DNA from 2 places in the Shewanella sp. JNE2 genome. Region 2 is predicted to be linked to the other one. Evidence: predicted binding sites of a transcription regulator. Region 2 holds the regulator's gene; the other holds the start of a gene.
The links. The regulator sigma-54, encoded in region 2, starts transcription at its own class of promoters, with help from an activator protein. The targets are predictions, from matches to a motif close to GTTGGCACGNNNNTNGNNT.

Region 1: MZ182_RS13565 (flagellar hook-length control protein FliK) is a predicted target of sigma-54. The motif match lies at 1,715-1,733, and genes of this name have one in related genera.

Annotation. Positions count from the first base shown of each region.
Region 1 is NZ_CP096169.1:3,037,303-3,041,537, reverse strand. Features, by position in the region: gene fliI (flagellar protein export ATPase FliI) at 1-1,200, shown strand, start outside; gene fliJ (flagellar export protein FliJ) at 1,212-1,655, shown strand; gene MZ182_RS13565 (flagellar hook-length control protein FliK) at 1,822-3,297, shown strand; gene fliL (flagellar basal body-associated protein FliL) at 3,389-3,904, shown strand; gene fliM (flagellar motor switch protein FliM) at 3,944-4,235, shown strand, end outside.
Region 2 is NZ_CP096169.1:724,277-728,511, reverse strand. Features, by position in the region: gene lptA (lipopolysaccharide transport periplasmic protein LptA) at 1-206, shown strand, start outside; gene lptB (LPS export ABC transporter ATP-binding protein) at 203-934, shown strand; gene MZ182_RS03275 (RNA polymerase factor sigma-54) at 1,038-2,513, shown strand; gene hpf (ribosome hibernation promoting factor) at 2,542-2,829, shown strand; gene ptsN (PTS IIA-like nitrogen regulatory protein PtsN) at 2,832-3,275, shown strand; gene rapZ (RNase adapter RapZ) at 3,272-4,126, shown strand; gene MZ182_RS03255 (HPr family phosphocarrier protein) at 4,113-4,235, shown strand, end outside.

The DNA.
Region 1 (4,235 bases), 2.3 Mb from region 2:
GTTGGTAGTTTGTGTTCTATCGAAACCATGGCGGGAGATTTAGTGGCTGAGGTGGTCGGGTTTGATGATGAGTTACTCTATCTTATGCCCATTGAAGAGTTACGAGGTGTACTCCCTGGAGCGAGAGTCATTCCACTTGGAGAGCAAACAGGGCTTAAAGTAGGCTTATCTTTATTAGGCCGTGTACTCGATGGCAATGGTGTTCCTCTTGATGGATTAGGTGCGCTGCAAACCGATCAATATGCACCAAGACATAATTCTGCCATTAATCCCTTATCTCGCCGTGCAATAACGGAACCCCTTGATGTTGGCGTACGTGCGATTAATGCCATGTTGACCGTTGGTAAAGGTCAGCGCATGGGACTCTTTGCGGGCTCTGGTGTCGGTAAAAGTGTGCTTCTGGGTATGATGACCCGTGGTACTACTGCAGATATTATTGTGGTGGGGTTGGTTGGTGAACGGGGACGAGAAGTTAAAGAATTTATTGAAGAAATTTTGGGTGAAAAGGGGCGAGCTCGCTCCGTTGTTATTGCGGCTCCGGCGGATACCTCACCCTTAATGCGCCTTCGCGCCTGTGAAACGTCAACGCGTATCGCTGAGTATTTCCGTGATTTAGGCTATAACGTGTTGTTATTGATGGATAGCTTGACTCGATATGCCCAAGCGCAGCGGGAAATCGCTTTAGCGGTGGGGGAGCCGCCTGCAACAAAAGGTTATCCACCATCAGTATTTGCTAAATTGCCCCGTCTTGTCGAACGTGCGGGTAATGGTGGTCCTGGACAGGGATCTATTACGGCGTTTTATACCGTATTGACCGAAGGCGATGATCAACAAGATCCGATTGCCGATGCATCAAGAGCGATTCTGGATGGCCATATCGTATTATCGCGTGCTCTGGCTGATTCGGGGCACTATCCCGCGATTGATATTGAAGCATCAATTAGCCGTGTTGCTCCGATGGTTATTTCTAATGAGCATTTAGAAGCGATGCGTCGTGTAAAGCAAACCTATTCTTTATATCAACAGAATCGGGATTTGATTTCTATCGGGGCCTATGCCCAAGGTAGTGATCCTCGGATCGATAATGCGATACGTCTGCAACCGGCGATGAATGCCTTCTTAAGGCAAACCATGCGTGATGCCTTTAGCTTTGCAGATAGTCAATCGATGCTGGCTCAACTTGCTGCACAGTGTAAATAACCGAGGCCATGATGGCGAATGCAGATCCCTTATTACTGGTACTTAATTTAGCGCTTGATGCTGAAGAGCAAGCCTCGCTCTTACTGAAATCGGCCCAATTAGAATGTCAAAAACGCCAACATCAGCTCAATGCCTTAAACAACTATCGTTTAGATTACATGAAGCAAATGCAGTCTCAGCAAGGTCAAGCGATTAGCGCAAGTCATTATCACCAATTTCATCGTTTTATTCGTCAGATTGATGATGCCATAGCCCAACAAAACCGGGTGGTGGCTGATGGCGAAAAGCAAAAAGAGTATCGTCAGCACCATTGGCTAGAAAAACAAAAGAAGCGCAAGGCAGTCGAACTGCTTCTCGCTAATAAAGCGAAAAAACGTGATACATTAGAATTGAAAAGAGAGCAGAAAATGACCGATGAGTTTGCATCTCAACAGTTTTACCGCCGACATAAATAGCCTGTATTTGTGCCGATACGCGCTTTCGTAAATCTTATTAACTATCATATAACTTTCGTGTTGGCATTTTATTTGCTTAATTTCATACACAACATTGCTGTTACAGCATAAATTGACGTTTTACTCCGTTACTGTTGAGTTTAACTGGGGGGGGTTGGGAGCCGATATGCAACAAATGACGAATATATTATTACCAAAAGCGGCAAATAATAATGCAAGTGCAGGTAAAGCATCGACTCCAGAAACGCGTAGTGAAGATTTTTCTGCAGCTTTAGCCTCAGTTACCAGTGTTTCCTCATCTACCCAAAAGCCTTCAACGTCTCAAGAACGCGCGATTGAACTGACTAAATCAGCATCCTCCAATGATATATCCCAAGGTGAAGAGGATGATGTGAGTTTGATTTTTGCCCAGATTAGCATGGCAAACGAAATGAAAAAAACGGCCGCAGAGGGCGACAAATTGCCGCTACTGCAGGAAATGGATCTGGATATTGGTACTTCTGCCGTTCAAGCTGAGGGTTGTTTTTCCTCTGAGTTAGATAAATTAGCCGAGTTATTAGTTGATTCGTCAGATATGGATGAATCGGGTGTAGCCTTGATTGCTGAGGCTGATGCCACTAACTTACCCGATATTAATTTGGCTTTACCCCTATCAACGCCAAGCATGCTAGATGGAGCTATTGCGTCACAAAACAATGGGGAACTGCCAGAGCAGAGCGTATTGGTTGAAGAAAGCACGGTCGAATTGGTTAGCCAAGAAGCCGCTAAACAACAGAAACAAGGGATAGTAGATGCTCAACCTATTATGGGAGAAAATGATAGTATCAGGTCTTTTTCTGCAGATAAGTCGTCTATTGCCCAACAAAATGCTTTTACAACGGGTCTAAAAGATACAAACAGTATTGATGGTACAAAGAAGGAATCTTTTGTTAGTGCAACCACTGCAGCCTTAAATACATTAGGGACTGCGGAGGATGTGGCAACTCCGAAAAACATTGAGCTAGATGGATCAGAACGGCTTGCGACAAACGTACAACTTAAAGATGCCAAGTTAGCTGTTACATTAGAGTCAAGTTCACCGACTTCATTTAATCTTGATGACGAAGTCGCCTCTGAGTTTAAACCCGTTTCAGTGACAACATCACCTACTCAACCGCAAGTGAATCGTCAAGATATCCCGCAAATTCAACTTTCACTGCGTCAAGGCGTTGAAACGCCAAATCAGATGCAGGAGATGATCCAACGATTTTCTCCGGTGATGAAACAACAGCTCATTACGATGGTGAGTAATGGTATCCAACACGCTGAAATTCGTCTTGATCCACCTGAGCTTGGCCATATGACGGTCAAAATCCAAGTGCACGGCGATCAAACCCAAGTACAGTTTCATGTGACTCAATCTCAAACCCGTGACATGGTTGAGCAAGCTATCCCTCGATTACGTGAATTATTGCAAGAGCAAGGAATGCAACTCGCAGATAGTCATGTATCACAAGGTGAGCAAGAACAAGGTCGCGATGGTGGTTTTGGCGAAAGTAACGGTTCTGGAAGCACAAATTTGGATGAATTCTCAGCAGAAGAACTGGATTTAGGTTTAAATCAAACTACTAGTCTGCATTCTGGTATAGATTATTACGCTTAAGCAGGTAACCTATAGGATTAAATAGCATTGTTACATTTTGATATGATGCATAAAATGTAAAGACTTAAGTCTAAATTGAAGAGCACAGTGAATGGCCAACGAAGAATCGTTAGAACTTGAAAATACTGATACGCCTAAAAGTAAGAAAAAACTTTTTATTTTTATTGGTATCGGTGTACTCGTTGCACTATTGATTGGTGGTGCATTATGGTTTTTTCTCGGCAGTTCAGATGAGTCATCCTCTGAAGCTGTAGAGGCTGTGGTTGAAACACCTTCAAATGATAAACTGGTCGCCTCTTATGTGCCCATGCCTCGTCCTTTTCTCTTTAATTTACCCGGGCCAGATCGGGCTCGTTTAGTCGAAATTAAAGTACAGCTGATGGTCCGAGGTTCCGATGATGAGGTCCTGATACAAAAACATATTCCGCTCATTGAAGATGCTCTCCTGACAACTTTTAGCAGTTCAGATGTGCAAAAGTTAAGCACTCAAGCAGGTAAGGATGAAGCTCGTCAATTAGCACTTCTTAGTGTTCAAAATACACTGCAATCCGTAACGGGACGTAAAGTGGTCGAAAAAGTGCTATTCACCGGTTTTGTGATGCAATAACCCGTAATTTCAGTACCCTAAAGAGGCTAAGGCAATATAGTGAGTGATTTATTAAGCCAAGACGAAATTGATGCGCTACTGCATGGGGTTGATGACGTCGATGACGATGATGATCTTGATGCTGCTAGCCAAGATGCGCGATCCTACGACTTTTCATCCCAAGATCGTATTGTACGTGGGCGCATGCCCACACTCGAAATTGTTAACGAGCGATTTGCGCGTCATCTACGTATTAGCATGTTCAATATGATGCGCCGTGCGGCTGAAGTGTCGATCAATGGCGTACAGATGCTCAAGTTTGGTGAGTACGTACATACCTTATTCGTCCCAA
Region 2 (4,235 bases):
CAGGTTCGGCCTCCCTCGATCAAGCGGGCAGTCAAGTGACAGGTAACCTCATTCGTTACAACATCATTCAACAAAAACTGATCGCAGAAAGCACAGGGAGTGGTGATGATCGCGTGATCACTATCATCCAACCTGAAAACTATCAGGATGATCTCAAAACCCAAACACCCGCAGATAAACCTGTGAAAGAGCAGGATTCTCAATGACCCAAATCACCCTAAGAGCACAAAATCTCGCGAAGAGCTACAAAAACCGCCAAGTTGTTAAAGACGTCAGTCTGACAGTCAAAACCGGCCAAATTGTTGGCTTACTCGGCCCAAATGGTGCAGGTAAAACCACGACCTTTTACATGGTGGTTGGGTTAGTAAAAAGCGATAAAGGCCATATTTTTATCGACAATGATGATTTAACTGCAGACCCTATGCATCTTCGCGCCCGCAAAGGAATTGGTTACTTACCACAAGAAGCCAGTATCTTCCGTAAGCTGACCGTTCACGACAATATCATGGCGGTATTACAAACCCGTAAAGAGCTAAAAGACGAAGAACGCGAAGAAGAACTGGAACACCTACTCGAAGAGTTCCATATTACCCATATTCGCGATAGCCAAGGTATGTCCCTTTCGGGGGGTGAACGTCGCCGAGTTGAAATTGCCCGCGCCCTCGCGGCCAATCCAAAGTTTATTCTACTCGACGAGCCTTTTGCGGGCGTTGATCCGATTTCCGTCATCGATATCAAAAAAATTATCGAACAACTTAAGAGTCGTGGCTTAGGCGTACTTATCACAGACCACAATGTCCGAGAAACATTAGACGTATGTGAACATGCCTACATAGTAAGTCATGGAAACCTGATTGCCGAGGGAACTCCTGCAGAGATCTTAGACAATCAGCAAGTTAGGGCTGTGTACTTAGGTGAACAATTCAGGCTATAGTTACTCCAGCGGAGTCTATAGCCTAAAATTATCGCGACTAGACTCCACTCACTGATAACAAGCGGCCTCATTCAAAAATAATAACGTAGGGATCAGCGGTAACATGAAAGCGTCACTCCAGCTCAAACTGGGCCAACAGTTAACCATGACGCCACAGTTACAACAGGCGATTCGTCTGTTGCAGCTCTCGTCATTGGAATTACAACAAGAGATCCAGCAAGCCTTAGACTCTAATCCTCTTCTTGAGCTGGAAGATGAGCAATTTGACGCACCTACAGAACGCAACCAGAATTTATCAGACACCGATTTCAGCGAATCAAGCCCACTGCCCCCCGAACAAGATAGCTCCACTGTTGATACCGCAGAATCCTTGACCAAAGAATCTATGCCAGATGAACTGCCCATGGATACCACTTGGGATGAAGTATTTACCGCCTCACCCAACTCAGGTTCGGGTGGCAGTAGAGAAGACGATATGCCCTTTCAGGGGGAAACCAGCGAGGGCCTGCATGAACATTTAGAATGGCAAAAAAACCTCACCCCCTTCTCTGAAACCGATCTTGCCATTGCCACTGCCATTATTGATGCCATTGATGATCAGGGCTATCTCACCCAAAGTACTGAAGATATTCTCGAAGCGATGGGAAATCATGAGATTGAGTTAGACGAAGTCGAAGCTGTACTTAAACGTATCCAACACTTTGATCCTGTTGGTGTTGCAGCAAGAGATCTCAGCGAATGTTTACTGATCCAGCTATCCCATTTTTCGCCGGACACACCACATCTCGAAAATGCCCGCATGTTGATCAAAGATCATTTAGATCTGATCGCTGCTCGCGATTTTAGGCTGTTAATGCGTAAAACCAAACTGAAAGAAGATGAACTTCGGGATGGTATCGCACTGATACAAACGCTGAACCCTCGCCCAGGTTTGTTGATCACACCGATGGATGAAGAATATGTGATCCCAGATGTGTCGGTATCGAAGAAAAATGGCCGTTGGGTGGTAGAACTCAACCCAGATTGCATGCCCAAAATCAATGTAAACCAGCAATATGCCGCCATGGCTCGCAGCACAAAAAGCCAAGCAGACAGCCAATTTATTCGTGGCCATCTGCAGGAAGCCAAATGGTTTATCAAGAGCTTAGAAAGTCGTAACGACACCTTACTCAAAGTGGCCAATTGTATCGTTCAATACCAACAAGGCTTCTTTGAGTACGGTGAAGAAGCTATGAAACCTATGGTACTTAACGATATAGCCGAAGCGGTTGAAATGCATGAGTCCACCATCTCACGGGTCACAACTCAAAAATACATACATACCCCTAAGGGACTTTTTGAACTAAAATACTTCTTCTCAAGCCATGTCGGGACTGACGATGGCGGTGAGTGCTCATCCACAGCAATCAGAGCCTTTATTAAAAAACTGGTTGCCGCGGAAAACCAGAAAAAACCATTAAGCGACAGCAAGATGGCACAACTTCTGGCAGAACAGGGAATAAATGTTGCGCGCAGAACCATTGCGAAGTATCGAGAAGCAATGCTTATTCCCCCTTCCAATCAGCGTAAAAGTTTATAGCCTACTATGGATATCGGAGGACGTTTCTATGCAAATAAAGCTCATTGGACACCATATCGAGATTACTGAATCGTTACGGGCATATGTAGAGGAAAAATTTTCAAAACTTGAACGCCATTTCGAACAGATCCATAATGTGCACGTTGTGCTCAATGTTGAGAAAATGCAACAGATTGCCGAAGCGCGAATCAACCTCACCGGTGGTGAAGTTTTTGCAACTTCAGAGCATACTGACATGTATGCTGCCATAGACGTCCTGATCGATAAACTTGATCGTCAGGTTATTAAACACAAAGAGAAGTTAACAAAACACTAATAATGGAACTTTGTACCATACTGAGGCCGGAGTGCACTACCTGCGCCACTCCGGGCAGTAAAAAAAAGGTACTGGAACTCATCAGTGACTTAGCCGCTGCCCAGTACCCCACCCTCTCATCTCAAGAGATCTTCGAAAGCCTTGTGGCGCGCGAAAAGATGGGGAGCACAGGTATAGGTAACGGTATCGCCATTCCACATGGTCGATTAACCGATATTACACAACCCATTGCAATACTCGTAAAATGTGAGGAACCGATAGCTTTTGACGCTATCGATAAGCAACCTGTTGATATTTTGTTTGCACTGCTTGTGCCGGCGGATCAATGCCAACAGCACCTAAGCACGTTGTCGTGCATGGCAGAAAAGCTAAGTGATAAACAAATATTAAAACAACTGCGTAAGACGCATGATGAAACGGAACTCTATCAGGTAATCACTGGATGAAACTGGTCATAGTGTCAGGCCGCTCTGGCTCAGGCAAATCTGTCGCACTTAGGGTGCTTGAAGATCTCGGCTATTACTGTGTCGATAACCTTCCCTTGCCACTAATAGGCAGTTTGCTTGAGCAACTCAAAGGCAGTAACGATCTTGTCGCCATTAGTGTCGATGTTCGTAATATGCCAGAGCAAGATAAAGTGCTGGTTCAGCAGCTTTCTAACCTGCCAGCAGGGACGGAGATTACCAGCTTCTTCCTCAATTCAAGCGATAAAGTGTTACTTAAACGCTACAGTGAAACGCGCCGCCTGCACCCGTTATCTAAAAGTCGAGTATCCCTACAAGAAGCCATTAAACTTGAAGGCAAACTGCTCGAACCTATGTCCAAACTGGTAGATCACTACATAGATACTTCAAATTTAAATATCTATGATTTAAGCGATCAAGTCAGACAAATTCTTCTTGGTAGCGTTGATAAAGAATTAGTCATCTACTTTGAGTCCTTTGGCTTTAAAAATGGCATGCCTACAGAAGCCGACTTTATGTTCGATGTGCGCTTTTTACCTAACCCCCATTGGGAGTTAGCATTGCGTCCACTGACAGGCCTAGATGAACCTGTGGCTGAGTTTTTGAATCGCCAGCCCCTGGTAAACAAGTTCATTTGGCAGATAGAAAACTTACTAGAAACCTGGTTACCACACCTTGAGCGTAATAATCGCAGTTATTTAACCATTGCGATTGGTTGCACAGGTGGACAGCACAGATCGGTTTATGTGGCAGAACAATTAGCGAAGCGATTTAGTAATGGTAAACATAAGGTCAATGTACGCCATCGAGAGCTAGATCATGCCAAAGCTTGAACGTCAGATTACCATCTGTAATAAGCTCGGTTTACACGCCCGCGCCGCCACAAAATTGGTGGTGTTAGCCTCTGAGTTTGATGCAACAATAACGTTAATACAAGGCGAT